Regions from separate parts of the Vibrio sp. KUL80 genome, predicted to be linked through region 2. Evidence: predicted binding sites of a transcription regulator. Region 2 holds the regulator's gene; the other holds the start of a gene.

Region 1 (15,035 bases), 1.1 Mb from region 2:
AAAGAATACTTCGTCATCAGCTTCAATGATGGTGGTACCCTGAGGACGAATAGGGCGCCCTTGACGGAATATTGCTGCTACGCGGGTGTCAATGTGTGGCATGTGCTCACGCAATGTAGACAGCGCATTACCAACCAACGGGCCGCCGTAGTAAGCTTTAACCGCGACCAAACTAACTCGCTCGTCGGCAAAACTGACTACTTGCAATGCACCTGGGTATTGGATCAGTCGTTCGATGTAGCTGGTAACGAGCTCTTCTGGCGCGATAAGGTGGTCAACAGGGATAGCACCCGAGTTAAACAGGCTCTCTTTTTCGATCAGGTACTCACGAGAGCGAATACGTGCCACGCGGTTTGGTGTATTGAAGAGCGAGAACGCGACCTGACAGGCTGCCATGTTGGTTTCGTCCATGTTGGTCACCGCGACCAACATGTCAGCATCTTGTGCGCCGGCCTCTCTTAAAACGTCTGGGTGACAGGCGTAACCATTCACCACGCGCAAATCATACTTATCTTGCAGCTCTCTTAGGCGGTCGCTGTCGCGGTCGACGATAGTAATATCGTTGTTTTCACCAACGAGGTTCTCCGCTAGGGTGCCACCAACTTGACCAGCTCCAAGAATGATGATTTTCATAACATTTCGCTCTTCTGTTTTTTATAAACTCATTACGCCAATAGCATAGCCATCAATAAGTTAGCATGCTATTGATTTTTAAGTTCACTATCTAATAGTCGATTACTGCGTCTTTTGTAGAACAGCGTAATAGAAGCCATCCATATCGTGCTCACCCGGAAGAATCTGACGTCCAGGGTTCTCTTTATCTGAGCCGATAAGCTTGGCATTTGCCGTACGAGCCAAGAAAGCAATCACTTGGTCTCTGTTTTCTTGCGGCGTGATAGAGCATGTCGCATAAACCAAGGTACCGCCTACTTTCAATTGCTGCCACATAGCATCAAAGATTTCGCGTTGTAACTCAGCGAGTGCTTCAATGTCGTCAGCGCGGCGCAGCCATTTAATGTCGGGGTGGCGGCGAATAACGCCTGTTGCCGAACATGGTGCATCCAATAAGATGCGATCGAACTGCTCGCCTTGCCACCACTCTTGTGGCGTTCTTGCATCTCCACAGACGACCTTCGCCTGAAGATTCAGACGTTTTAGGTTGTCATGAACGCGCTTAAGACGAGTTTCGTCACAATCAATCGCGACAACCTGACTCTCTTTGGTGCGCTCTAGGATATGTGCAGTCTTGCCGCCTGGCGCTGCGCAGCAGTCTAGGATCAGCTCGCCATCTTGTGGCTGTAGATAGTTAATCGATAGCTGTGCCGCCGCATCTTGAACTGAGACCCAACCCTTCTCAAAACCTGGTAACTTGGTCACATCGCAAGGCGCGGCCAATTTTAGGGCATCTTGCGCTTCTGGGTGAGAGGTGGAATCTATGCCTTCATTTTTGAGAAGTGCCTGATAGTCATCACGAGGTAGGTGCTGGTGGTTCACGCGCAGCCACATAGGCGCCTTCATGTTGTTGGCTTCAACAATGCTCTCCCACTGCTCTGGGTAGCTTTGTTGCAGCAGCTTCAGCAGCCAACTTGGATGACCATACTTACCTGCGTTGTGGCTTACCGATTTTTGGTCTAGCTCTTCTTGATTGCGCTGGTAGTTACGCAGTACCGCATTAATCAAGCCGCGCAGTCTTGGGCCTTTGAGCGCTTTGGTTGCTTCCACTGTCTCACCAACCGCGGCGTGCGCAGGAATACGCATATGACCGATTTGGTAGAGTCCGACCAAAATCAAATGATGAAATACGCGCTGTTTGCCTTTTAGGGGTTTATCCATTAATTCGGAGGCGACAGATTCAAGACGAGGCAAGATTCGAAGTGCACCAAAGCAGATCTCTTGTAGCAGTGCTTGGTCGCGAGGTTTCACCTGCTGCTGACCCAATGGAAGAGCACTCGATAGCGATTGGCCTTTATCAACCACTTGGAAAAGGATATTAGCCGCGACAGCGCGAACGTTCATGTTAGTTACCTAAAATTGTGTTGCTATGAAAACAAACTAGGGCCCGTACTGGTCAGTACTGGCCCTAAATATCGTACGCGGTAGGTATCGTTATCCTAGGATACTACCGACTTCAAACCAGCTAGCTTTGGAATTAAGAACATCACTCACAGACATGGCTTTTTTGCCTGGGATCTGAATCTGCTCCAGAACCAAGGTGTCTTTGCCTGTTGCGACGTAAACTCCTGTTTTATCAGCCTTAAGAATAGTCCCCGGTGTGGCGTCTGTCGCATTCGCTTCAACGCGCGATTGCCAAACCTTGATGTTGTTCTCTTCAACAGAGAAGAAACTCATTGGCCACGGGTTAAATGCACGAATGCAGCGCTCAATAAACGCGGCATCTTGAGACCAATCAATCTTAGCTTCGTCTTTGCTCAGCTTACTGGCGTAATTGGCTTGCTCATCGTCCTGTTTTACTGGAGTGGCATTGCCTGACGCGATATCGCCAAGACAATCAACCAAAGCTTCTGGGCCCAACTCGGCGAGCTTATCGTACATAGTCGCGCTGGTGTCGGTGGCTTCAATCGGAAGCGTTGCGATCTTTAGCATGTCGCCAGTATCAAGACCGATATCCATCTGCATGATGGTAACACCAGTTTCTGCATCACCCGCCCAAATAGAGCGTTGAATCGGCGCGGCACCGCGCCAGCGAGGCAAGATCGAACCATGCACGTTGATACAACCAAGCTTGGGTGTATCTAGAACAGCTTGAGGAAGCAGAAGACCGTACGCCACGACAACCATGATGTCAGCGTTAAGATCTTTTAGCTCTTGCTTTGCCTCATCAGATTTAAAATTGACGGGCTGATAAACCGGGATGTCATGCTCAAGCGCAATGTTTTTAACAGGACTTGCGGTGAGTTTTTTACCACGACCTGCTGGGCGATCTGGCTGGGTATAAACAGCAACAACCTCGTGCTCCGAAGACAATAACGCCGCCAGGTGACGGGCGGCGAAGTCTGGAGTACCGGCAAACACAATACGTAATGATTGGCTCACACTGACCTCTCTTAACTTAAATTCTTATTCGATTACTGCTTAGCGTTAAAGCGCTTAATTTTTTCAAGCTTGTCTTTAATACGCTTGCGCTTTAGAGGGGATAGGTAATCAACAAACAGTTTACCCTCTAGGTGGTCAAGCTCATGTTGAACACAGATAGCCAGTAGATCGTCCGCATCGAAAGTGAACTCTTCACCGTCGCGGTTTAGCGCTTTTACGGTGACTTCAGCTGCGCGAGGCACCAATGCGCGGGCGCCAGGAACCGATAGACAGCCTTCTTCGATGCCGTCTTCACCTCGTTTTTCAGTGATTTCTGGGTTGATCAGAACCATAGGCTCGTCGCGAGTATCTGAAATATCAATCACAACAATTCGCTGATGAACGTCAACTTGGGTTGCTGCCAGACCGATACCTTCTTCGTCGTACATGGTTTCAATCATGTCGTCGACGATTTTTTGGATTTCCGGCGTTACCGCTTCAACGGGCTTTGCTACCGTTCTTAGGCGATCATCCGGGAAAGTTAATACTTGTAATACAGACATATACACTCAAAATGTTGAACTGTGCCGAATAGGCTTGGACTTCGTTGGTTCAATTCTAGACATTTTCCAACCTAAATGACAGCATCCCTTGAAACAAAGCGAAGGATTGCGGTGTATGAAGCAGGGAAATGTGCTGTTATTGAGGGGTTACATTGTTGTCGTCACGCTCGTTTTAGGTTTTCCCTCCCTCGCTGATAATTCACTCACCTTAAAAGACCAAGCCCCTTCACTCTACCAAGTGAAAAAGGGCGACACGCTCTGGGCTATTTCCAGCCTTTATCTGCACTCTCCGTGGCGCTGGCCTGAACTCTGGGGCAAGAATCGACATATCCATAATCCACACCTTATTTATCCTGGTGATCGATTGTCGCTGAGCTGGGTCGATGGCCAGCCAAGATTGACTCGTAAAAAACTTGAGAAGCTATCGCCGAGTATTCAAATCGCTAGCAAAGCACCGATCGCTGCAATTAACGCGATAACGCAAGCTCGCTATACACGCACAGAAGGATTGGTCTTAAGTAGTGAGCTGCGAGATTTTCCCAAAGTGATTGGCTCCAGCAACGGGCTAAAGTATGTCACCGCGCAAGATGATGTTTATATCAACTATCAAGGTAATGAGACCGATTGGGCCATTTACCGCGTAAGCCAAACATTCTCTGCATTGCAACCAGAGTACAGTATGCAGCAGGTTAGGATGGTGGCAGTCGCGAAGACTAAATCACAGAGTGCTGACATCACAACGCTTGAGATTGAAAGGCTCATTCATGAAGTTAAACAGCAGGATGTGGTGATTCCTCTGTCGTCGATTCAAACGCCTGAACACCTCCAATCTTTCGAACCTCACGCCGGAATACCCGTCGATGGACTTGCTATTGTTGGCATGATGGAAGCCACCCATTATGCGGTTCGAGGTCAGGCGGTGGTACTTAATCACGGGTTTGTGTCTGGTATTGAGCAAGGGAGTAGCTACACACTGGTGAGACCGGCACAGGCGTTTCAGTTCGCTCAAGGGGAGCACGGATTGACTGACACCTACCAAGAAGGGCTATCACAACAATTACCGACGATAGAAATTGGGCATCTTGTGGTGATTCGCAGCTATCCGTTTTTCAGTATCGCTCTCATTACCGAGGCCAGTGAGCCCATTACTCGCCAAACTATCGTGGCCAATCCTGATAAAACACCGACCAGTTAATGGACCATGCTATCGATGAAAGGTATGGATGAATGCTATGGATGATAATACAAGAGTCGCTTGGCTTCGCCTTTCCCTGTGTCCGGGAATTGGTCCCGTCACGTTTTATAAGCTGCTAGCCGTTGATGACCCACGCAACATTGTGGAGTCAGATGAACAAACCTTATCTGCGATAGGGCTCAAGCCAAATCAAGTGAGCTTTATTCGGCGTAAGTCAGTTGAGCTTGCATATAAAGCGATGGAATGGAGCAGTGGTGCTGACAACCACATCTTAACCCATCAAGATGAGCACTATCCGCCATTATTGCGTGAGTCTAAGGGCTGTCCTCCTATTCTTTATGTCCAAGGCGATGTGAGTGTGTTGTCCGAGCAGCAGATCGCCATGGTAGGCAGCCGAAATGCCAGTACAGGCGGGCTCGAGACTGCGCGCAGCTTTGCGGCTGAGTTTGTTCGATATGGCTATTGTGTAACAAGCGGTCTGGCACTCGGAATTGATGGCCATGCTCATCAGGGAGCACTAGATGCATGCGGGAAAACCATAGCGGTATTGGGCTCAGGGCTAGGCTCTATTTATCCAGCCCGCCACCGTTCCCTCGCGCAAAGGGTTGCTCAGCACGGAGCCTTGGTGAGTGAACACCTTCCGTGGATAAAGCCGAGAGCCGAGTACTTTCCGAGACGAAATAGAATTGTCAGCGGGTTATCGCTCGGTGTTGTGGTGGTGGAAGCGGCAGAAAAAAGTGGCTCACTGATAACCGCAAAATATGCAGCGGAGCAAGGACGTGAAGTTTTTGCTATTCCCGGTTCCATTCGCCATGCCTATCACTCGGGGTGTCATTCATTAATACGAGCCGGTGCCTGTCTCGTACAAAATGTTGAAGATGTATTGTGTGAAATAGAATCTCTGTCTAACTGGTCTAAAAAAGTACAACCAACACTTTTTGACCAAGTTATTGATAAAGAAGAATTGCCATTTGCAGATCTGTTGGCTAACGTAGGAATAGAGGCAACGCCGGTTGATATTTTGGCGCAAAAGACCCATATTCCTGTTCAAGAGGTCATGCAACAGCTTTTAGAGCTCGAATTATCGGGTCATGTTGTTGCTGTAAACGGTGGTTATATTCTTAAGGGGAGAGGCTAGCTATGATGATGGACATACTGATGTACCTGTTCGAAACCTACGTGCATAGCGATGCAGATCTGCAGGTAGACCAAGACGAACTTGAGGATGAGCTGTTAAGAGCAGGCTTTAAGCAAAAAGATATCTACAAGGCACTCGAATGGCTTGAGGATCTAGCTGAGCTGCAAAACACCGACAATCACTCCGCCATTGCGATGAGTGCCGCGACCTCGACACGGATCTACACCGCTCAAGAAATGACGCGCATGGATGTGAAAAGTCGTGGACTATTGATGTTCCTAGAACAGATTGGTGTACTGACCACAGAAACTCGTGAAATGGTTATCGACCGTGTAATGGGACTGGAAACCAACGACTTTGAGCTCGATGACCTGAAATGGATCATTTTAATGGTTTTGTTCAATGTTCCAGGCAACGAAAACGCGTACACTCTCATGGAAGAACTCATCTACACCGCTGAACGAGGTGTGGTGCATTAATCCTCCCAGCCCAATCAATTGGGTTGCTTGCGTTAAGAGAACACCATGAGTGGTAAAATCGACAATCAACTTTTCTCGGCTCATGAGCATGCACTGGATCATGAGCCGTGTCCTCAATGTGACGCTGGTAAGCTGATCCTTAAAAATGGCAAACACGGCCCTTTTCTAGGTTGCGATCAGTACCCTAGTTGCGATTACATTAAACCCTTGCATCAAAATGATGGTCATATCATCAAAGAGTTAGGTGTAGCGTGCCCTGACTGTGGCTCAGAGCTACTGTTGCGCCAAGGACGATTTGGGATGTTTATCGGCTGCAGTAACTACCCAGAATGTCATTTCATTCAATCACCTAACAAGCAAGAAGAGCCAGAGCAGCCAACGCAAGCGTCGGTCTCCTGCCCAGAATGTGCGAAAGGCGCGCTGACAGAGAGAAAGTCTCGCTTCGGCAAGGCCTTTTATGCCTGTGATCAGTATCCGAAGTGTAAGTTCGCAGTTAATCACCCTCCAGTCGAGGGGTACTGTCAATATTGTGGTTTTGAGTTGCTGGTAGAAAAGAAGCGGGCATCGGGTACGGTGCTCGAGTGCGCTTCAAGGCGCTGCCATAAAGTGCAAGCAAGCGAATAACAAAACGGCTCCCAATGGGAGCCGTTTTAAATTCTAGAGTACAACCAAGCTTAAAGTGCTTCAGCGGCAGGTTTAAGTGCAGGAAATGCCGTCTCATCTAGGAGTTCAGACAACGCAAGCAGCTGTGCTTTTAACGCGGCTTTGTCGTCTGCAGTCACATTAATGTGACCCATCTTGCGACCAGCGCGTTTGTCTTTACCATACCAGTGCACGTGACAGCCAGTCAGAGCATGCACGGCTTCTGGCAGGGTATCTTCACCTAAAATGTTTACCATTGATGTCGCGCGAATGGCTTGTGTCGAGCCCAGCGGCATATCGCATACTGCGCGCAGGTGGTTTTCGAACTGACAGGTATCAGCACCTTGCTGAGTCCAGTGCCCAGAGTTGTGCACGCGAGGAGCGATCTCGTTGACAAGCAATTGACCATTGACATCGAAAAATTCAAGCGCGAGTACACCCACATAGTTCAGAGACTCCGCAACAGCGGTAAACATTTGCGCCGCTTGTGCTTGAAGTTCAGGTTCATCAATCGCAGTAGATAGTGTCAATACGCCATTGGTGTGCACATTTTCCGCCAGTGGATAGATAGCAATCTCACCTTGTTTGTTGCGAGCACCAACCAATGAGACTTCGCGTTGGAAAGGAACGAATTCCTCGGCAACAATGGCTTGGCTGTCTGATTCAGCAATGCACTGTGCCATTTCGGTCCAGATAGCATCGACGTCATCAAGCGTTTTCAATCGCCACTGGCCTTTACCATCGTATCCGCCTAAAGCGCTTTTGAGCACCATTGGAAGACCAACATGCTCAATGGCCGCGTCGAAATCATCACGTGTGTTGATGACAGCGTATTTAGCGTTCTTCACTCCGGCATTGTCGAGAAGTGCTTTCTCTATGCGACGGTCACCACCGGCTTTGATGGCCTCTGTCGAAGGTAGGAACTTGCCACTCTTCTCACAGATTGCGAGCACGTCATGTGGAATATGTTCGAACTCAGCGGTAATCACATCAGCTTGAGCGATCGCCTGCTCTAGACCGTTACCCAAAACTTCAAGTGTTAGTGGGTGAACGATATTCTCGCTACGCACGTCAAACGCGGAGATTTGAATATTCAATGGAGCGCCAGCCAGTGACATCATACGTGCCAGTTGTCCGGCCCCTAGAACCAGTACATGTTTCATTGTTAGTCCTCAGAAGGATCTGGGTTAGCAAGTACGGTTTCTGTTTGTTGGCTGCGGAACGCTTCAACTTTTTCCATCACGGCATTATCGTGAACACCAATGATTTGCGCTGCTAGGATACCGGCATTTGCTGCACCTGCTTCACCAATTGCCAGTGTGCCAACCGCAATGCCTTTTGGCATTTGCACGATAGACAGTAATGAATCCATGCCCTTTAAGGCACGGCTTTGAACTGGAACGCCTAATACAGGAACGCTTGTGAATGCTGCAGCCATGCCCGGAAGGTGTGCAGCACCGCCTGCGCCGGCGATGATAACTGAGATGCCACGCTCTTTAGCAGAGGTCGCGTAGTCAGCGAGTAGTTGCGGTGTACGGTGAGCAGAAACAACCTTGGTTTCATAATCCACACCAAACTGATCCAGCATTTCTGCTGCAAGTTTCATGGTTGGCCAATCTGATTTTGAACCCATAATAATGCCGACTTTCATCCGAAGCTCCTTCAAGGCGTGTGCAAATGGACTAATTTGCGCGCATTATACGAGGATTTTTTTCTTAGGAAAACGTTTGCGTGGGTGAATTTTGTGTTTTTTTCTGGATTCTCACTCGGCTTTTGAGCATAGTGCCGTTGAAATGTAAAATAATTGTTTAGCTTTTAATAAAAGGAAGTCTCGGTGGATAATTTTCAAACCACAGTTGCGGCGCTTCAATCCGGTGAAGTAATTGCTTATCCAACGGAAGGCGTGTTCGGTGTTGGGTGCGATCCAGATGATACTAAGGCGATTGAAAAGCTGCTGGCTGTTAAAGAGCGTCCGGTAGAGAAGGGTCTTATCCTCATCGCGGCCAACTTTGAACAGCTGCGTCCCTATATAGATGAAACACAACTAACGCAGCAACAACTTGAGAGTGTTCAACAGACCTGGCCAGGGCCTTATACCTGGATCATGCCAGCCAGCTCGCGAGTCTCTTCTTGGTTAAGCGGTGCTTTTGATACTATTGCGGTGCGTGTGACCGACCATCAACTGGTGCAAAAACTGTGCTTGGCCTACGGCAAGCCGATTACATCAACCAGTGCTAACCTTTCCGGCATGCCATCATGCATGACGACAGAAGAAGTGAAAGATCAGCTCGGTGACCGATTAGCGGCTATTCTCGAGGGTGAAACGGGCGGTCGAAACAAGCCTAGTGAAATCCGCGATGCGCGCACCTTAAAAGTACTACGACAAGGCTAAGGAGACCCTGTGCAGCAAGTCGATAAACATCAAGTCAAAGCGTTTTTACTTCAGCTTCAAGACGATATCTGCCAAAAACTCGAGCAACAAGATGGTGTTGCTGTCTTTCAACAAGATGAGTGGCAACGTGAACAAGGTGGCGGTGGTCGCAGCCGAGTGATGAAAGACGGCCACGTGTTTGAGCAAGGCGGCGTGAACTTCTCACACGTGTTTGGTGACAAGATGCCCGCTTCCGCAACGGCTCATCGACCAGAGTTAGCCGGGCGTAAGTTTGAAGCGATGGGGGTTTCGTTAGTTATTCACCCTAAAAACCCTTATATCCCTACCTCACATGCCAATGTGCGCTTTTTTATTGCAGAAAAAGAGGGGGAAGATCCGATTTGGTGGTTTGGTGGAGGCTTTGACCTGACACCGTTTTATCCGTTCGAAGAGGATTGCCAGCACTGGCATGATACCGCTAAGCAAATCTGTCAGCCATTTGGTGAAGACGTCTATGCAGAGCATAAAAAATGGTGTGATGATTACTTCTTCTTGCCACATCGAAATGAAACTCGCGGTGTAGGTGGCTTATTCTTTGATGATCTCAATCAGTGGGGATTTGAACGCTCATTTGCCTACATGCAGGCGGTAGGTAATGGGTATACCGATGCTTACTTGCCTATAGTCGAGAAGCGCAAAGATGAGTCTTACGGTGAACGCGAGCGTAATTTCCAACTGTATCGTCGCGGACGCTATGTAGAGTTTAACCTTGTTTATGATCGTGGGACGCTGTTTGGCTTGCAAAGTGGCGGCCGTACAGAGTCCATTCTGATGTCGATGCCTCCATTGGCTCGTTGGGAATACAGTTACCAACCCGAAGAGGGAAGTGCCGAGGCGAAACTGTACAGCGACTATCTAAAACCTAGAGAGTGGTAGTCGAGCGGATAGCCACAGTTCAACTTGGCGAATGTGTGTCGAAATGATAGTGTCGAGCTATACCTTTCGGCACCCATTAGGCAAGGACAGTAGGCACAGACATGAGCAAGCCCGATCAGTACGTTGTATTTGGTAACCCCATTTCACAAAGTAAGTCACCGTATATTCATACACTTTTCGCACGACAAACCTCGCAAAACCTAGAGTATGGTCGCCAAGAGCCAGAACCTGAAGGCTTCAAGCAAGCGGCAACGGACTTTTTTCTATCGGGTGGTAAAGGGTGCAACATTACCGCACCATTTAAAGAAGACGCTTATCAGTTCGCAGGTCGTCTGACCGAGCGCGCGCAGCTTGCCGGTGCGGTCAATACGCTCAAGAAACTTGATGACGGCGAAATCATTGGAGATAACACCGACGGCGAAGGCTTAGTTCAAGATCTGCTACAACACCAAGTTCAGTTAGAAGGCGCCTCCATATTAGTGATTGGTGCTGGTGGTGCTGCTCGAGGTGTTCTCAAGCCACTTCTCGATCAAAAGCCCGCATCTATAACCATCACCAACCGTACTTTTGAAAAAGCACAGCAGCTCTCTGAGCTTTTTGATGAGTTTGGCCCAATTGCAGCGGTGCCAATGAGCGATATAGCAAACGCTTATGATGTGGTCATCAACTCTTCTTCTACCAGTCTCTATAAACAGCTTCCTGATGTTAGCAGTGCTATCTTTGCTAACCACACCGTGAGTTATGACATGACTTATGGTCAAGGGCTCACGACATTCAATCAATGGGCCAAGGACTCTGGCGCAAGATTCGCTTATGATGGTTTAGGTATGTTAGTTGGGCAAGCGGCCGAAAGCTTCATGCTATGGCGAGGTTTGAGACCGGGTACTAAGCAGATATTACGAGAACTAAGAAAGAACCTAGAAGGTTAATCGAATGAATCAGTCCATTTTGTTTTCTGACCAGCTTACTTGGAATGAGGAAGCCGGCATGGTTGAGTTTCATGCTCAGCAGGCTGGAATGTTGATTATCTGTTTGGTGAGTCTGGACAAGCTGGGTAAGCTTAATAACTCCAGTGAGGTTTCAAAGGAAAACGCCTTCGAGCAGTTTGAAGCGGCGCGCTTTGATATAGAAGAGATAGCTGAAAGCCTCGTTGAAGATGAGGCTTTCGATGAACAGGGACGCATTATCATTAACTAACGAATGATCGTTACTTCCTGCATATAGTCATTTTTGTTCTGCACATAGTTATTGGCAGAGCGCAGCAAAAAGGCTCTTTCTTTATCGGTTAAAGGACGAGCCTGTTTGACCGGGCTGCCTACATAGAGGTAGCCACTTTCTAAAACTTTATTAGGTGGCACCAGCGAACCTGCTCCTATCATCACATCGGACTCAATGGTTGCGCCATCAAGTACGATGCTCCCCATGCCCACAAGAACCCTATCTTTGATGGTGCAGCCGTGTAGCATTACTTTATGACCGATAGTCACGTCATTACCTATGAGTAATGGGTAGCCTTCAGGGTTTTCCGCATTCTTATGGGTAACGTGCAATACGCTGTTGTCTTGGATATTAGTGCGCTCACCGATTTCTATATGGTTCACATCACCACGCGCTGACACTAGGGGCCAAACACTGGCATCTTTACCAAAGCGGACATCACCGACGATAACACTGGTTTCATCTACATAGACGGAGCTGTCTAATTGTGGCTTTATGCCCTTGTAACTGCGAATTGAAGTCATATCAGTCTCTAAATCTGTGGAATGGGGCTATTTTGGCGAGTTATTGCAGTAATTTACAGCGCCAAAGCACAAAAAATAACCATACAAACAAAAAATGCGAAAAAACTGCATTTAGGGTATTGCCAATGTGATTTCGATCTCTATAATGCCCCCTCGCTGACACGGGAAAGGACAACGAAATCCCCAACGAGTCAGAAGGTCACAAGCTTCTAAGAAGCTTAGCAAAATAAGTTGAAAAAAGTGGTTGACACGAAAACTTATCTCGCTAAAATGGCCATCCGTTTTGAGAGGGATGCTTAGTCCGAAGCTCGAAACAAGCTCTTTAACAATATAAACCTATCAATCTGTGTGGGCACTCGTTGATGATAATCAAATTAGATATTTCTCTTAATAAAGAGCGGTATCAAATTAGGTTTCAATGAAACGAAGTGACCATTGAATCGAAAGATTCAGCACAGTCAATTCAAACATTACTTTTATGTAATGTTCAGTATTCATTGAGCCGAACAAAATCTTAAATTGAAGAGTTTGATCATGGCTCAGATTGAACGCTGGCGGCAGGCCTAACACATGCAAGTCGAGCGGAAACGAGTTAACTGAACCTTCGGGGGACGTTAACGGCGTCGAGCGGCGGACGGGTGAGTAATGCCTGGGAAATTGCCCTGATGTGGGGGATAACCATTGGAAACGATGGCTAATACCGCATAATAGCTTCGGCTCAAAGAGGGGGACCTTCGGGCCTCTCGCGTCAGGATATGCCCAGGTGGGATTAGCTAGTTGGTGAGGTAATGGCTCACCAAGGCGACGATCCCTAGCTGGTCTGAGAGGATGATCAGCCACACTGGAACTGAGACACGGTCCAGACTCCTACGGGAGGCAGCAGTGGGGAATATTGCACAATGGGCGCAAGCCTGATGCAGCCATGCCGCGTGTGTGAAGAAGGCCTTCGGGTTGTAAAGCACTTTCAGCAGTGAGGAAGGTGGTGTCGTTAATAGCGGCATCATTTGACGTTAGCTGCAGAAGAAGCACCGGCTAACTCCGTGCCAGCAGCCGCGGTAATACGGAGGGTGCGAGCGTTAATCGGAATTACTGGGCGTAAAGCGCATGCAGGTGGTTAGTTAAGTCAGATGTGAAAGCCCGGGGCTCAACCTCGGAACTGCATTTGAAACTGGCTGACTAGAGTACTGTAGAGGGGGGGTAGAATTTCAGGTGTAGCGGTGAAATGCGTAGAGATCTGAAGGAATACCGGTGGCGAAGGCGGCCCCCTGGACAGATACTGACACTCAGATGCGAAAGCGTGGGGAGCAAACAGGATTAGATACCCTGGTAGTCCACGCCGTAAACGATGTCTACTTGGAGGTTGTGGCCTTGAGCCGTGGCTTTCGGAGCTAACGCGTTAAGTAGACCGCCTGGGGAGTACGGTCGCAAGATTAAAACTCAAATGAATTGACGGGGCCCGCACAAGCGGTGGAGCATGTGGTTTAATTCGATGCAACGCGAAGAACCTTACCTACTCTTGACATCCTCAGAAGAGACTGGAGACAGTCTTGTGCCTTCGGGAACTGAGAGACAGGTGCTGCATGGCTGTCGTCAGCTCGTGTTGTGAAATGTTGGGTTAAGTCCCGCAACGAGCGCAACCCTTATCCTTGTTTGCCAGCACTTCGGGTGGGAACTCCAGGGAGACTGCCGGTGATAAACCGGAGGAAGGTGGGGACGACGTCAAGTCATCATGGCCCTTACGAGTAGGGCTACACACGTGCTACAATGGCGCATACAGAGGGCGGCCAACTTGCGAAAGTGAGCGAATCCCAAAAAGTGCGTCGTAGTCCGGATTGGAGTCTGCAACTCGACTCCATGAAGTCGGAATCGCTAGTAATCGTGGATCAGAATGCCACGGTGAATACGTTCCCGGGCCTTGTACACACCGCCCGTCACACCATGGGAGTGGGCTGCAAAAGAAGTGGGTAGTTTAACCTTCGGGAGGACGCTCACCACTTTGTGGTTCATGACTGGGGTGAAGTCGTAACAAGGTAGCCCTAGGGGAACCTGGGGCTGGATCACCTCCTTATACGAATAGATTATTGCGATGAGTGTTCACACAGATTGATTAGGTTTGTAAAGATAAAGAGATTTTGTTTTTGCTGAAAAGCGAAAGCAGAAAATAGTAAGTGCCCAACACTTACTGCTTAGTGTCCCGTTCGTCTAGAGGCCTAGGACACCGCCCTTTCACGGCGGTAACAGGGGTTCGACTCCCCTACGGGATACCATTGGGTCGTTAGCTCAGTTGGTAGAGCAGTTGACTTTTAATCAATTGGTCGCAGGTTCGAATCCTGCACGACCCACCATTCCTTCTTTGAAGGAACTCTCAAGAAATGGGGCTATAGCTCAGCTGGGAGAGCGCCTGCCTTGCACGCAGGAGGTCAGCAGTTCGATCCTGCTTAGCTCCACCATTCTTGAACATTCCACGGAATGATTTTCGTGGGCGATTAGCTCAGTTGGGAGAGCACCTCCCTTACAAGGAGGGGGTCACTGGTTCGAGCCCGGTATCGCCCACCATCTTTAAGCGCATTTCTTTTAAAAGAAAAGCTTTAAGTGCTCTTAAAAATGGTTTCGAAAGCTTTATTGCTGTAGAAAACATGCTCTTTAAAAATTTGGAAAGCTGACGAATAAGAATTGATTGTTCTTATTCAATTAAAAGTTCTCAAATCCTATATCGAAAGATGTAGGTACCAACACATTCAAGTGTTCTTGGAATTTGAGTCCGGCAAAATCGAGTCTGCATCATGTATAAAAATTGCAGACAACTTTGGTTACGTAACAAAGACCCTTTGGGGTTGTATGGTTAAGTGACTAAGCGTACACGGTGGATGCCTTGGCAGTCAGAGGCGATGAAAGGCGTAATAACTTGCGATAAGCTCAGATTAGGTAGTAATAAC
Region 2 (15,035 bases):
GCAATAAGTGGGAACAAACCGAGTAGGGCAAACGATGCCAACACGGTAGGGGAAACAATGCCTGATAGACTGTCAATGTTCGCTAGCTGGGTACCTGCATTGAGGTATACTGCAGTTCCTGGCAGCATGCCCAGTTGACTCACCAAGTAATACTTAGAGACTCGAATTGGCGTGAGACCCATCAATAAGTTAATCAAGAAAAATGGGAACACAGGAATGAGTCTTAGAGAAAATAGATAGAAAGCACCGTCTTTTTCGACACCTTTATTGATCGTCTCAAGTTTCGAACCGAACTTACTTTGTACCCAATCGCGAAGTAGGAAGCGACTGCTCAAGAATGCCAATGTAGCGCCTATGGTACTAGCAAATGAAACGAGCAGTAGACTTGTCCAGAAGCCGAACAATGCGGCGCCAAGTAAGGTAACCACGGCAGCGCCTGGAACAGAGAATGCAGTAATCGCTATGTAAGCGAAGAAATAGGTGAGGGCAGCAGCCACGAAGTTCTCATTGATGTATTCACTCAGTGCGACTTGTTGTGCTTTTGCGTTTTCTAGTGTGAGGTGTTGACCAAAGTTGATGCCTAAGTAAATGACGACAGCAACCAAAACCAATCCTAGTATCAGCTTCTTGCTCATGACGATATCCTTTTGATGACTCAGTATTAGTGTAGTAGAAAGGATGAGTATGTTTTTCCTTTCAGCTAATACAAAAAAATCAGCCATAAGGCTGATTTTTTCTTGAGATTACCGTAGCTTAATTAATTAAGCGAGCCAGTTCATCTCTTTTAGTCTGAGGAATCACAGACCAATGAGTACCATTTATCGCACCTTCAAGAGCCCATAAAAGCTCTAAACCTACGGTACTTGAATGGGTTCTCTGAATGGCCTTGAAAGCCTCAACCGAACCATGATCCTGAAGTTCAACCACTGATTCAATGCCTGCTTTTTTGAGCATACGCTCAGTGGCAAGGCGAAGATTAGGAAGGTCTTTCAGGCGATTAGGTTTCGCTTCGGATTGTTGCTCTTTCTCAGTTTTCGCGAACTCGAGTGCCTGTTTAGCGTGATCGAGAATACCTTCTTGATCTTGCCAACAGTCTTCAGGTAACGCGAAGTACTTAGTAACAACGGGAAATCCACGCTTTTTATAAACATAAGGCTTGTAACCCAGTTTTTTGAAGGTGGATACGGTCTGACGGTTAGTTCTGATATGTAATTTGTTATTCACTGCTAAGGCAAACATCGTATCATCTACGAAGATGCCAAATCCCCCAAACATGGAGCGAGACTTTACTCTTCCAAGCTGAGCGAATAATTGCATTGAATTTTTTAGTATAGGATTATCCATGCTTTATTCTTTTCTCGGTGTTATTGATTGTGTCACCAGAATCAGGTCCGAGAGTATAGCAATCAGGTGTCAGAGCTCTGTTAGGCATATGCCATAACTGAGCCTTCTCCCCTTGCCATCGGCAACCCCGCTACCTATCAATTAAAAATTGGTTTAGGCCGGAGGCTTTGCGTCCCACCCTTTCAGATGGTTTGCCCTGTGCGTGACATGCATAGAATAAATGAAAACAACATAATCCTATCATTACTCATTTTTAGAAGTGTGATCTTGGTTCAAATAATGACGGATTATTTGTGCCTGTGGGTGCGTAAAAAACTAACAATTGAAAGGTGAAAATTTGAATGAAGTTCAAAAAAAAGTGCCTAGAAAGGCACTTTTGTCAGCATTATGTAAGGTTTTTGACAGAGTCGCGTTCAACAATCTCTGGGTGCATTTCGAAAATGCGCTTTTCATGACCTTTATCTTTGATTCGTTCTAATAGAATCTCAAACGCGTTTTTACCTACACGACGTTTTGGTTGGTGAACCGTCGTTAGTGGTGGCGAGAAGTACTCAGCTAGCTCAATATTATCGTATCCAATGACAGAGATGTCCTCAGGTACGCGCACACCCAGTTGTTGCAGGCGACTCATTAAGCCAAACGCCATTGTGTCGTTGAAACAGAAGATAGCGGTAGGTCGGTCTTCCATTGCTGCGATGCGGTTAGCTGCGATAACGGCTGTATCGCATTCGAAGTTGCCTTCAAGAATACGATCATCTTTCATCTCGATACCTGCCTCAGCAAGGGCACGTTTGTAACCGATGATACGCTCTTGGCACACGGCTTTTTCTAGATGGCCACTCAGGCAGGCAATATCCGTGTGACCTTTTTCGATCAGGAACTTCGTTGCCAGATAACCGCCTTCTTCAGAGTTATCGATGATCTTGTCCGCTTGTGAGCTTTCTGGGCCCCAGTCCATGATAACTTTAGGAATGTCGGCGTGACGCTCAAGCATCTCTAGCAGCTCTTCGGTAAGATCAGAGCACATCACGAGGATGCCATCCACGCGTTTCTCTGCCAGCATGCGAATGTAATCGCGTTGCTTTTCATACACGCCACCAGTGTTACATAGGATCAGCGTGTAGCCTTGGCGGTAGCAGTAGCTCTCAACACCATCGATAACCTCAGAAAAGAACAGGTTAGTGGACTGAGTCACTAACATACCAATGGTTTTCGTTGAGTTACATTTTAAGCTACGTGCAACGGCGCTTGGTGCGTAGTTGAGTTCGTCGACCGCCGCCATCACTTTTTCTTGAGTTGCTTCAGCAACAAAGCGAGTCTTATTAATAACGTGGGATACTGTGGTCGTTGAAACGCCTGCAAGGCGGGCGACATCTTTAATAGTTGCCATAGTGATATCCTATTAGTCGCGGCTTGATAATTAACGTTGGTACCGCTTCAAGTATAGTGGTCTTTGCAAATTTATAACGCTATGTTGTTGTAAACATAGTATTTGGCTGCGAAAACCGAAAGTTGCATGCAAGCCGCGGCGAAAAAAGCTCAGAGCGTAGATTTCAACAGGTATTTTTGGACACAAGTCCGCGTTGAATGCCAATGGCATTTGCATTTAAACGGCGGATTGTAGACTTAGGTTTGGGCGCTGGCAATGACTTATCCAATAAATTTATAACTAAAGCGCAAATTAATTCTCACAGATGTGATGCAAATGATTTGCGCTTTAAGGTTGGCTAGCCTTGCTCACCCTCTAGGTAGGTGTAGTCAAGTTGGCAGAATGCTTCGAGTAGTTTAGCGGCAGCGGCATAAAACCCAAACTCGTCGTGAGTTTGGCATTTCGCAACAAACTGAGGTAGCCATGTCATCAAGTAGTTCTTGATGAACTCTGCTTGCTCGTGCAGCGCATCGTTCATATGTGCCTCCGCTTCAAGCTCATTGGAGCGAATGATTAAGTTGCCTAGAAAATCTAGCTCGATCGCGAGGTGATCCGCTGGCTCATTTAAGTCCTTATTCACTGCCACACTGTGCTTAGCTAACAGGTCAGCCATATCCTGTGCAGGTTGATCATTTAAAAGACCAGACTTACCAATATACATAGAGGCATAAGGCAATGCGCCGTGCTTGTCCGACTTTAAAAATAGATCGCAAAAATCGGCAGAAAGCTCTAATTGTGCGTCTTCTCTGACTTGAAGGCGGTTCAAGGACTCTGTAAAGACCTGAATGGGTTCTTTTAGGGAAGGGTTTTCTCCTAAGCCAGATAAGAAAGAGCGAATTTCAGGGCTGTGGTATTTGTTGAGTTCATCATCAGTGAGCTCGGCAGCGAATAGGCTTGAAAGCCACCAATAGATTTCTGCGCGTTGCTCATTAAATGCTTTGATTTCTTGCATTTGAATAATCTCCAAAAATGATAACCCTATTTTAGCCAATAAAGATGAATAGCAATAACTTGTTGTGTGAAAAATTGAGTTAACTTATGAAAAAATAAGACAAAAATTAATTTCTTTAAGGGTAAGTTAACACGAGTATTCGTTGCATATGAGACGCAATCGTTTTGGTTGTTTTGAATCAAAAAATAGTAAGGTTTCCATGCCTATGAGGGGATGTAGACTAGAATTGTGAATGTTTATGAATAGAATGTCCTTGTCATGACAAGATTGAGAAACCACAGATGAAATATCACGTTTTGGTTGTAGAAGATGACGTAGTCACTCGCAGTAAACTGGCTGGCTACTTCGAAAATGAAGGCTACTTGGTTAGCGAAGCTGAAGATGGTCAGACGATGCGTCAGGTGCTGGAAGAATCCAGTATCGATCTCGTCATGCTAGACATTAACCTGCCTGGTGAAGATGGTTTGATGCTAACAAGAGAGTTAAGAAGTCAGTCAGACATTGGAATTATTTTAGTAACCGGTCGCACTGATAGTATCGACCGCATCGTGGGCCTCGAGATGGGTGCAGACGACTATGTCACTAAGCCGTTTGAGCTACGCGAACTGTTAGTGCGAGTAAAAAACCTATTGTGGCGTATTTCACTAGCGCGCAAACAGCCAGTACTTGAAGAGTCAGTGCAAAACGAGCATGTGGTTCACTTTGGTGAATGGACGTTTGATAAGCAGCGTCGTTCACTGACGAATAATGGCGACCCTGTGAAACTGACCAAGGCTGAATATGAATTGTTAGTTGCACTCTCAACGTATCCAAATCAAGTTCTGAGCCGTGAGCGTATCCTCAATATGATCAGTCATCGAGTTGATGCGCCAAACGATAGAACCATTGATGTTCTTATCCGTCGCATGCGTGCCAAGATGGAATCCGATCCAAAGAATCCACAGATATTTATCACTGTCCATGGCGAGGGCTACATGTTTGCTGGTGATTAAAGTCGGCTAGCGTGTAGTGATAGAAAATGCTCCAGTTGTCTCTTTGATAGCTGGAGCTTTTTTATGGGAGCAATGTAGAGATACCTGGGCGTTGTATATGCAACTTGTAACTATTTTTGTTAACTGACTCGCGTGAGAAGTCGGTGCTTTCTGAGTCGGAAAAAGACTCTATAAACCTGAGCTAGTTTGATAGTGGCGTCGTTTCCGTTGAACTGCCTCGATTGGGCAGCATTGATTGGCAACGACATTCTTTGGTTCAACAAAAGGATTTTCCATGACCAAGCTACAATTAGGCTCTATTCCAATATTTAAACGGTCAGTGAATTTGTCGCTGATGCTTACCTCGAGTTTACTGTTTTCTGCACCAAGCTTGGCAGTACAGTGTGACAGTTTGCCTTTTTGGGACGACGGCACAAGCTACAACGGTGGCGCTCAAGTTCAATGGCAATCATCGGCGTACCAAGCGAACTGGTGGAACCTTAACGCTAACCCTGTTAACCACTCCGAACCTTATCAAGAATGGTCACTAATAGGGGCCTGTGATGCTGGTGGCACAAACGCTGCTCCCTCTGTGACGATTACATCTCCAGCCTCCAACGCACAGTTAGCCTCAGGAAACCAAGTCACCTTCTCTGCATTGGCCGAAGACAGTGATGGGGAAGTTCGAGAGGTGATATTTGAGCTGCAAGGGGCGCAACTGGCAGTGCTATCGAGCCCTCCTTACCAAGTAACTTGGCTGACTGAAAGTGGCAACTATGAGTTGGTAGTTACCGCCATTGATGATAAAGGTGCGTCTATTCAATTAACTCAGACATTTTCAGTCGTAGACGCATCTAATCAACCACCTGTTGTTACCTTGACCAGTTCGAAGACTCAAGTTTCGGTAGGAGATAGTGTCCAGTTTACCGCAGAGCCCTCAGACTCGGATGGTTCCATTAGCAAGGTTGAATTTAGTGTCAATGGTGCACTAGAAAAGTCTGTGACCGCAGCACCTTGGGTCATGGATTGGATATCACCTGCTGCAGGCAGCTATACGATACAAGCCGTTGCGGCAGACGATAAAGGCGCGACGTCCCAGTCGCAAGTTATCACGGTTGAAGCCACAGCGTCGGCAGGAGGCAAATGCTCAGGTGCGACAACCTATATTGCTGGCAGTGGCTACGCAACCGGGCAGAATGTGGTCAACAATGGCGAGCTCTATCAATGTCTTGTTGGCGGCTGGTGTTCATCTGACTCTGCATGGGCTTATGAGCCTGGCGTTGGACAGTACTGGCAAGACGCCTGGAGTGGTCAAGGTGCCTGTGCGACGGCACCAAATATTGAACTTATTTCACCGGTAGAAGGCGAAACAGTTCTGCTAGGAAGTGATGTCACTATCGTTGCGAATATTGATGATCTGGATGGAACAGTTGCCGATGCTGAGGCATTCGTGAATGGTACGTCAATAGGCTTAGTGACGGCATCACCTTATCAATGGACGTGGAATGCAGTGGGACAGGGCTCTGTAGATTTAAAGGTCATTGCTACTGACAATGAAGGTAACAGCAATCAATTAAACACAACGGTATCAGTGACTGATCAACCTATGGTCGCTACGATTACTTCTCCTTCTTCTGGCGATGTCGTCGCGATTGGCAAAGCTGTGACTGTGAATGCGAATGTCAGCTCCCTGCAGAGTGAGGTGGCTAAGGTTGATCTCTACACTAATGGTCTTTTGGTCAACGGTGACACCACGCCGCCGTATCAGTTCTCTTGGACACCAACGACCATTGGGAACTATCAACTGAGTGTCATCAGCACGGATCTGCAAGGGAATACGGTGACGTCTGCTAGCGTCGGCGTGTCGGCAAAATCTGTAGTCCAACCGAAACATAAGCTCGTCGGCTACTGGCACAACTTTGTCAATGGTGCGGGCTGTCCAATTCCACTTAACCAAATGTCGAAAGACTGGGACATTATCGACATTGCTTTTGCTGACAATGACCGTAACAGCAATGGTACAGTGCATTTTAATCTCTACAATGGTAACATCTACTCGAGCTGTGCTCCGATAGATCCCGTTCAGTTCAAACAAGACATCAAAGACTTGCAAGCGGAAGGTAAGATTATCGTTCTTTCGCTTGGTGGCGCTGAAGGCACCATCACGCTGAACACAGATGCGGATGAAACTGCGTTTGTCTCGAGTTTGTCAGAGATCATCAATGAGTGGGGATTTGATGGATTAGATGTTGATTACGAAAGTGGCTCAAATCTCGTCCACGGCAGTCAAATCCAAGCGCGTTTGCCGCGTGCATTAAAAGCTATCGAAGCGAATACGGGCGGCGACATGTACCTTACCATGGCACCGGAACATCCGTATGTGCAAGGCGGAATGGTCGCTTACTCTGGTATTTGGGGCGCTTATATTCCCCTTATCGATCAATTGAGGGATACCTTAGATCTTTTGCATGTGCAGTTATACAACAATGGTGGGCTGGCCAATCCTTATACGACGGGCGCTGCGCCAGAGGGCTCTGTGGATATGATGGTGGCGGCATCACGTATGCTTACCGAGGGATTTGAGTTAGCTGACGGCAGTCGATTTATGCCACTGCGTGATGATCAAGTCGCCATTGGATTACCTTCAGGTCCAAGCTCAGCGAACTCAGGACAGGCACCAATTGCTAACATAGAAGACGCATTGGATTGTATGATCTCCCTAAAGCGTTGTGGCTCTATCGTACCTACTCAAGCATCACCAAAGTTTGGTGGTGTAATGACATGGTCGATCAATTGGGATCAGCATGATGGCTTTAATTTCTCTGTTCCAGTGAAAGCAAAGCTGAATCAGCTAAATGCCAACTAGCTGTTTTCAATAGCAAAAGACCTCATCCAATGATGAGGTCTTTTTTAACCGGTTTGGTTGGCTCCTGATGGTTTAGTTAGCACCAGAGACCGTTGCATCTGCGTCAGAAACAGCGGAAGTGTCATCCTGCGTTTCCTGAGGCGCGAGCTGCTGTTCTAACTCATCTTGTTCCAGTTGTGTAGGTTCTACACTTTCAGGATCGAACTCTGATACAGAAAATGTCAAATCACGAATGCTTTCGTTTGCCACCCAATCTCGTAATCTCTGCCAAACTAATCCCATGGTCTCGTGCCAGTAGCGCTCTGTTTGCTCTAAGTAGCGAGCCTGCGGTGCGTAGCGTTGCCAAGCTTGTTCAACATTTTCTTGGGCCAGGAAGTTAGTCGGCGCAGGGTAAGGCTTCAGACCCGCTGCTTCAAACTCGTACATCGCGCGTTGCATATGGCTTGCGGAGGTAACCAGCACCATTTTCTTACTTTGCACGAAGGCAGATGCTTGCCTGGCTTCTTCCCACGTATCTTTAGCAGACTCTAGCAAGATGATGTCTGGCTTAGATACGCCCAATGCCAGTGCCACCTTTGCCATTACGCGAGCATGGCTTACGTCTGTCCCGCCCGCATAGCCAGATAGAATGAGCTTACTACCTGGATACATGCGCATCACACGAATACCTTCGCTTAGGCGCATGAGAGAGGTACGGGATAGTTCAGAAGTGGGTGGAATATCGTCATCCACAACGTGACCGCCGCCAAGGACCATAACGTAGTCAATGGATTCGTTAATTGGTAAGAAGGCACTGTATTGACGCTCTAATGGCATCAACAGGCGACTTGAAAGCGGCTGGAATGCGATAAGAAATGTCCCACACAATGATACGAGAACCATCAGGCTTCCAAACTTACGCCTAGTGGTAAACATAATAAGGAGCAATCCCAAGAAACCTAGGATTAGCATAGCGGGCAAAGGCATTAGTAATGCAGACACCAGCTTTTTCAGCTCAAACATAGAATAATAGTCCGAAAAAACACCACTTAACGCTAAAAAAGGGAGTTGCCCCTTTATTCCTGTCACTTATATGACAGAATAGCTGTACGACTGGTTATCTTAACTCAATAAACCGTGATGCAAGACCGTAATTTCGACGATATCGCCCACAAATTTGCAAAAAATATTTACGGCTCAGAGAAGGGAGAAATCCGCCAAACCATTGTTTGGGAAGATTTAACCCAGGCTCTCGCCGAATTGGATGATACTAAAAAAATACTAAAAGTATTAGATGCAGGTGGCGGATTAGGTCAGGTTTCACAGCGCATCGCTGAGCGTGGACACCATATCACCTTATGTGACCTGTCTTCTGAAATGCTGAAATTAGCTAAAGCAGAGGTTGAAAAAAACGGGTTACTCTCGCAATATCGCTGGATCCACAGTCCAGTGCAAGATATTGCAGAGCATATGGAACAAGAGGTTGACTTGACCCTGTTTCATGCGGTGATGGAGTGGCTGGCTGATCCGAGACCAGCACTAGAAGCGGTATTACAGCAAGTGAAACCTGGCGGTATCGCTTCTGTCATGTTTTACAATCATCATGGATTGGTATTTAAGAACGTCATTTGTGGCAATATTCCTCACGTGTTAGATGGGATGCCACATAGAAAAAGATTCAAGCTCCAGCCCCAGAAAGGGTTGAAGCCAGAGGACGTGTATCAGTGGATTGAAGAAGCTGGGTTTGAAATATGTGGCAAATCTGGCATTCGTTCATTCAGTGATTACATTGGCAATATGCAATACATGGGAGATTACACAGCGGAGGATGTTCTGAAACTTGAACAACAGCTGTGTCGCCAAGAGCCTTATCTCTCCATGGGTCGATACATACATGTATGGGCTAGGAAAAAACAATAACAGGAAAGACCATGAGTGATAACACTCTAAATGCTGATGACCGACCGATAGACGAGCTAGTCGGATGGGTCAAACAGCATGATTTTGCGTTGAATCTTTCCACTGAACGGTTGGCATTTCTCATCTCCATCGCGGTGCTGAGTAATGAAAGATTTGATGAAGAGCTGGGCGAGGGCGAGTTGCATGATGCATTTAAGATCGTCACCGAGCAGTTTGAGCAAACGGGCGAAGCCACCGCGTTTCGTGCGAACAATGCGATTAATGAACTGGTCAAGCAGCGCCTATTGAGCCGTTTTACCAGTGAAGTCAACGATGGGGCGAGTATTTACAGGCTCAGCCCTCTTGCCATCGGTATCACCGATTACTACGTCAGACATCGCGAATTCTCTAAACTACGACTCTCTATCCAGCTTTCAATGGTGGCAGGCGAGATGGCAAAAGCTATCGAAGCCGCGCAAGAAGGCGGGACCGTTGTCCATTGGCGCAAGAACGTATTTGGCGTGTTGAAATACTCCGTTGGTGAGATTTTCGACCAGATTGACCTTAACCAGCGTGTAATGGATGAGCAGCAACAGTCTGTGAAACTTCAGATCGCTGAGCTGCTTAACAAAGATTGGCGCGATGCCATCAACAACTGTGAGACTCTGCTTTCTGAAACCTCAGCAACGCTGCGAGAGCTGCAAGATACCTTACAAGCCGCGGGCGATGAGCTGCAAACCCAGATCTTAGATATCCAAGAAATTGTCTATGGCGATGATGAACTAGAGTTTGTCGGTGAAGCATTGTTTGGTTTGCAGATGAAGCTTGATCGCATCATTAGTTGGGGCCAGCAAGCGATTGATTTGTGGATCGGTTATGACCGCCACGTGCACAAGTTTATCCGTACGGCGATTGATATGGACCAAAACCGCGCCTTTAGCCAAAGGCTGCGCCAATCGGTCACAGACTATTTTGACTCTCCTTGGTATCTCACTTATGCCGATGCCGAGAAACTCACCGACCTCCGCGATGAAGCCCTAGTGCTTCGTAACGATGAGGTAACCGGTGCCGTGCCACTTGAAGTGGAATACGAAGAATTTGAACAAGTTAATGATGAGCTCGCTGAGCGCATTGGAGACATGCTGAAAGTACACAAAGAACAAGGCGCTCCAATTGATCTTGGCTTGGTGCTGCGCGATTACCTCGCGTCACACCCACATACTCATCATTTCGATCTCGCAAGAATCGTTGTAGACCAAGCTGTTCGATTGGGTTATTCCCAGTCCGATTACTCGGCTATTCAGCCAGACTGGCAAGCTATCAACGATTTTGGCGCAAAGGTACAAGCAAATGTCATCGACAAATATTGACGAATACATGCCAGAGAAACTGGCAAAAGCGATCACCAACCCGCTATTCCCTGCATTGGATAGTGCACTGCGCGCGGGTCGACACATTTCATCTGAAGACCTCGATAACCACGCACTGCTTTGTGATTTTGAGGTTGAACTGGCCAGTTTCTATCAGCGCTACAACACCGAGTTGGTGAAAGCGCCGGAAGGCTTTTTCTATCTACGTCCACGCTCGACGACATTGATTGGTCGCAGCGTGCTGTCAGAGCTCGATATGCTAGTGGGTAAGGTGCTGTGTTTCCTATACCTAAGCCCAGAGCGTCTTGCGCATGAAGGTATCTTTACTAACCAAGAGCTTTATGAAGAGATCCTCGCGCTTGCGGACGAAAAGAAGCTGATGCGTCTTGTGACAAACCGTGCAACGGGTTCTGATCTAGACAAAGAGAAGCTGTTTGAAAAAGTACGTACTTCACTGCGTCGTTTGCGCCGTCTGGGGATGACTATTTCTATTGGTGATACCGACAAATTCCGCATCAGCGAAGCGGTATTCCGCTTTGGTGCTGACGTACGCGTGGGTGACGATATGCGTGATGCGCAGCTTCGTCTCATCCGTGATGGTGAAGCCGTGGTGCACGCACAAGCCCCATCGCAAGGCAGCTTGATCCCAAGCGATGAAAGCAGCGACTCAGTTGAGTCAAATGACAACGACACCGAGCACAATCAACAGGAGGCTGACGCATGATTGAAAGAGGTAAGTATCAATCGATGACGATGGTCAACTGGAACGGCTTCTTTGCACGTACTTTTGATATCGACACTCTCGTCACCACGCTTTCTGGTGGTAATGGTGCAGGTAAATCTACCACCATGGCATCGTTCATTACGGCGCTGATTCCAGATCAAAGCCTGCTGCACTTTAGAAACACTACTGAAGCGGGTAGCTCTCAAGCGTCTCGCGACAAAGGTTTGTACGGTAAGCTTCAGCCAGGTACCTGTTACTCTGCGCTAGATGTAGTGAACTCACGTAACCAACGCGTTCTGTTTGTTGTCAAGCTACAACAAGTGGCCGGTCGTGATAAGAAAGTGGACATCAAGCCATTTATCATTCAAGGCTTGCCTAGTAGCGTAAAACCAACCGATATTTTGATCGAAGCCGTATCGGATAACCATGCTCGCGTACGTCAAATCAATGAAGTAAAAGAGTCGGTCAGTGCAATGGAAGGTGTCCATTTTAAAGCCTTCAACTCGATCGTTGATTATCATGCGCAGATGTTCGAATTTGGCGTGTTGCCGAAGAAGCTGCGTAACAGCAGCGATCGCTCTAAGTTCTATCGCCTGATTGAAGCGTCGCTTTACGGTGGTATCTCGAGTGCGATTACTCGTTCACTTCGTGACTACCTTCTGCCACAGAACGGCGGCGTGAAGAAAGCGTTCCAAGATATGGAATCTGCACTGCGTGAAAACCGCTTAACGCTAGAAGCCATCAAAACGACTCAAGCTGACCGTGACCTGTTCAAACACCTGATCACAGAGTCTACCAATTACGTGGCCGCCGACTACATGCGTCATGCTAACGAACGCCGCAACAAGCTTGAAACTACGATGAAGCTTCGTGGCGAGCTGTTTGGCTCTCGTCAAACACTTATCGCGCAAAACGAACTACTTAACAAAGTTCAGCAAAAACTGACGCTGTTGGTTGAGAATGAATCAGGTCTAGAGCAAGACCATCAAGCAGCGCAAGACCACTTGTTATTGGTACAAAACGCGCTGCGTCAGCAAGAGAAGATTGAGCGCTACCAAGAAGATCTTGAAGAGCTAAACGAGCGTCTTGAAGAGCAGATGATGGTTGTTGAAGAAGCGAGTGAGCGTAAGCTTGCTGCTGAAGAGCAAGCGACATTCGCGGAAGAAGAGGTGGATAGCCTCAAGACTCAGTTGGCTGATTACCAGCAAGCTCTGGATGTTCAGCAAACACGTGCACTGCAATATCAACAAGCGGTACAAGCCCTTGAGAAAGCGCGTAACTTGCTTGAAAACGAATCATTGAATCAAGATGGCGCGGCAGAAATGTTGAGCCAACTAAAATCGCAAGAATCACAAAGCACAACCGAACTCCTTGAGCTGAAACACCGCCTTGATATGTCATCGGCCGCGGCGCAGCAGTTTGAACAAGCGTTGTCGTTGGTCAAGCAGATTGCCGGTGATGTTGCGCGCAATGAAGCGAGCCAAGTAGCGAAAGCGGCCATCAAACAAGCGGACGAGCATCGTCAGCTACTGAAAAACGAATCTCAGCTTCGCGCTCAATATCGTGAGCTCGAGAAAAACATTGAGCGTCAGCAGCAAGCGCAGAAATTGGCAAGTGAGCTTAGTGACGCCGGTATCTGTGTGGATAGCGAAGCGGATCTTGAAATGGAAGCGGAGAGCCAACGTGAACGCGTCCTTGAGTGCGAGCAGCAGCTTGAAGCTCTTCGTGAAGCCTCTGGCGAAATCAAGCAGCGCGAACAAGAGTTTGTGTCTGAGATCAGTAAGCTAGAGAGCTACGCGCCGAAGTGGATCAAGTCTTTTAATGCGCTTGAAGATCTTCGTGAGCAAAGTGGCATGGAGCTGGTGGATCGCGCGGATGTGATTAGTTCAATGCAAGCGACGAACGATAATGAGCGTAAGACCTCTTTCGAACGCGACTCGCTGGCGAAACGCCGTGAAGAACTCGAGCTAGAGATTGAGCGTTTGGCTTCTCCTGGCGGTTCAAACGACCCTCGCTTAAAAGGTCTTGCCGATACGCTTGGCGGCGTTCTGCTGTCTGAAATTTATGACGATATCACCATCGAGGATGCGCCATACTTTAGTGCAATGTATGGTCCTGCACGTCATGCTATCGTGGTATCAAACCTAGACGGCATAAAAGAAAAGCTGGTCGAGCTGGATGATTGTCCAGAAGATCTTTACATCATCGAAGGCGACATCGATGCCTTTGATGACAGCTCATTCGATGCCGATGAGCTTGATGGCGCGGTCTGCGTTCAGCTTAATGAACGTCAATTGCGTTATTCTCGCTTCCCTAATATCCCTCTGTTTGGTCGCGCAGCGCGTGAACAGCGTTTAGAGCTACTTCGTGAACAACGTGAAGAAACCGTAGAAAAACACGCGAAAGCGGCGTTTGATGCACAAAAACTGCAGCGCCTGTACCAAGCGTTCAACGCGTTCGCAGCAGAGCACATGCAGTTGGCGTTTGAAGCCGACCCTGAAGTGGAGCTGGCGCGTTTACGCGAGCTTCGCAGCCAGGTAGCGCGTGAACTCAATGAAAACAAACAGCGTGAGCAACAAGCGAGTGCGCAGTTGTCGACATCTAAGCAGTGCGTGACTTTGCTGGATCGTCTATCGATTAGCGCTAACGTACTATTTGATGAGACTCTAGCTGAGCGCCATCAAGAGCTTCAAGCTCAAATTGAAGATCTCAACGGTGCTAAGAGCTACATTCAGCAGCACGGCGTGGCGGCAGAAAAACTGGCTGCGGTAGTCAATGTGTTAGACAGCGATCCAGAGCAATTTGATGCGCTGACGAGTCAGTACCAAAATGCCGACAAAGCCCTGCAAACGCTAAAAGCACAAATCTTTGCTGTTGCGGATCTTGCTGAGCGTCGTCCTTACTTTGCGTATGCTGATTCAATGGACATGCTTAACCAAAGTAGTGAATTGAGCGAGCAGCTAAAAGCGAAACTGGTGCAAGCGGAAGCAACCCGCGCACGTCTTCGTGAAGGACTTAAGCAGGTTCAAGAGCAAGCCAACCAGTACAACCAAGTATTGGCGTCACTGAAGAGCTCGCACCAAGCTAAGTTAGAGACAGTTCAAGAGTTCAAAGCTGAGCTTCAAGAGTACGGTATTGTCCCTGATGAGTCAGCGCTAGAGCGTGCTGAGAAGCGTCGTGATGAGCTGCACTTAGCACTGCAAACCTCTCGCACTCGCAAGTCTGAGTATGAGAAGACGATGACGTCGACAGAGCTTGAGATGAAAGGTCTGGCTAAGCGTCTTAAGAAGGTTCAGAAAGAATACATTGAGCTGCGCACCTATGTGGTTGCCGCGAAAGCGGGCTGGTGTAGCGTACTTCGTCTAGCGAAAGTGAACGATGTTGAACGTCGCCTTCATAAACGCGAACTAGCATACATGAGCGCGGGTGAGCTTCGCTCTATGTCGGATAAGTCTTTGGGTGCATTGCGTCTTGCTGTGGCGGATAATGAAGATCTTCGCG

Evidence for each region. Region 2 encodes PurR, which represses purine synthesis genes. Its sites were predicted from a motif close to TNANGNAAACGTTTNCNTNA; they were not measured.
Region 1: the regulator PurR is predicted to act here: its motif matches at 8,766-8,785, upstream of purE (5-(carboxyamino)imidazole ribonucleotide mutase).

Annotation. Positions count from the first base shown of each region.
Region 1 is NZ_AP045841.1:3,493,424-3,508,458, reverse strand. It holds gene trkA (Trk system potassium transporter TrkA) at 1-633, opposite strand, end outside; gene rsmB (16S rRNA (cytosine(967)-C(5))-methyltransferase RsmB) at 736-2,016, opposite strand; gene fmt (methionyl-tRNA formyltransferase) at 2,107-3,054, opposite strand; gene def (peptide deformylase) at 3,087-3,596, opposite strand; gene AC6I8U_RS16345 (LysM peptidoglycan-binding domain-containing protein) at 3,712-4,791, shown strand; gene dprA (DNA-processing protein DprA) at 4,829-5,929, shown strand; gene AC6I8U_RS16335 (DUF494 family protein) at 5,932-6,408, shown strand; gene AC6I8U_RS16330 (DNA topoisomerase family protein) at 6,454-7,032, shown strand; gene AC6I8U_RS16325 (5-(carboxyamino)imidazole ribonucleotide synthase) at 7,083-8,213, opposite strand; gene purE (5-(carboxyamino)imidazole ribonucleotide mutase) at 8,216-8,701, opposite strand; gene tsaC (L-threonylcarbamoyladenylate synthase type 1 TsaC) at 8,885-9,442, shown strand; gene hemF (oxygen-dependent coproporphyrinogen oxidase) at 9,452-10,357, shown strand; gene aroE (shikimate dehydrogenase) at 10,459-11,286, shown strand; gene AC6I8U_RS16300 (DUF1488 family protein) at 11,291-11,554, shown strand; gene AC6I8U_RS16295 (gamma carbonic anhydrase family protein) at 11,551-12,099, opposite strand; rRNA gene AC6I8U_RS16290 (16S ribosomal RNA) at 12,616-14,167, shown strand; tRNA gene AC6I8U_RS16285 (tRNA-Glu) at 14,291-14,366, shown strand; tRNA gene AC6I8U_RS16280 (tRNA-Lys) at 14,369-14,444, shown strand; tRNA gene AC6I8U_RS16275 (tRNA-Ala) at 14,474-14,549, shown strand; tRNA gene AC6I8U_RS16270 (tRNA-Val) at 14,580-14,655, shown strand; rRNA gene AC6I8U_RS16265 (23S ribosomal RNA) at 14,940-15,035, shown strand, end outside.
Region 2 is NZ_AP045841.1:2,359,041-2,374,075, reverse strand. It holds gene AC6I8U_RS10915 (TVP38/TMEM64 family protein) at 1-635, opposite strand, end outside; gene AC6I8U_RS10910 (TfoX/Sxy family DNA transformation protein) at 754-1,344, opposite strand; cyclic di-GMP riboswitch class I at 1,462-1,550, opposite strand; gene purR (HTH-type transcriptional repressor PurR) at 1,730-2,734, opposite strand; gene torD (molecular chaperone TorD) at 3,072-3,725, opposite strand; gene torR (two-component system response regulator TorR) at 4,007-4,717, shown strand; gene AC6I8U_RS10890 (Ig-like domain-containing protein) at 4,992-7,562, shown strand; gene elyC (envelope biogenesis factor ElyC) at 7,635-8,564, opposite strand; gene cmoM (tRNA uridine 5-oxyacetic acid(34) methyltransferase CmoM) at 8,679-9,461, shown strand; gene mukF (chromosome partition protein MukF) at 9,473-10,810, shown strand; gene mukE (chromosome partition protein MukE) at 10,791-11,534, shown strand; gene mukB (chromosome partition protein MukB) at 11,531-15,035, shown strand, end outside.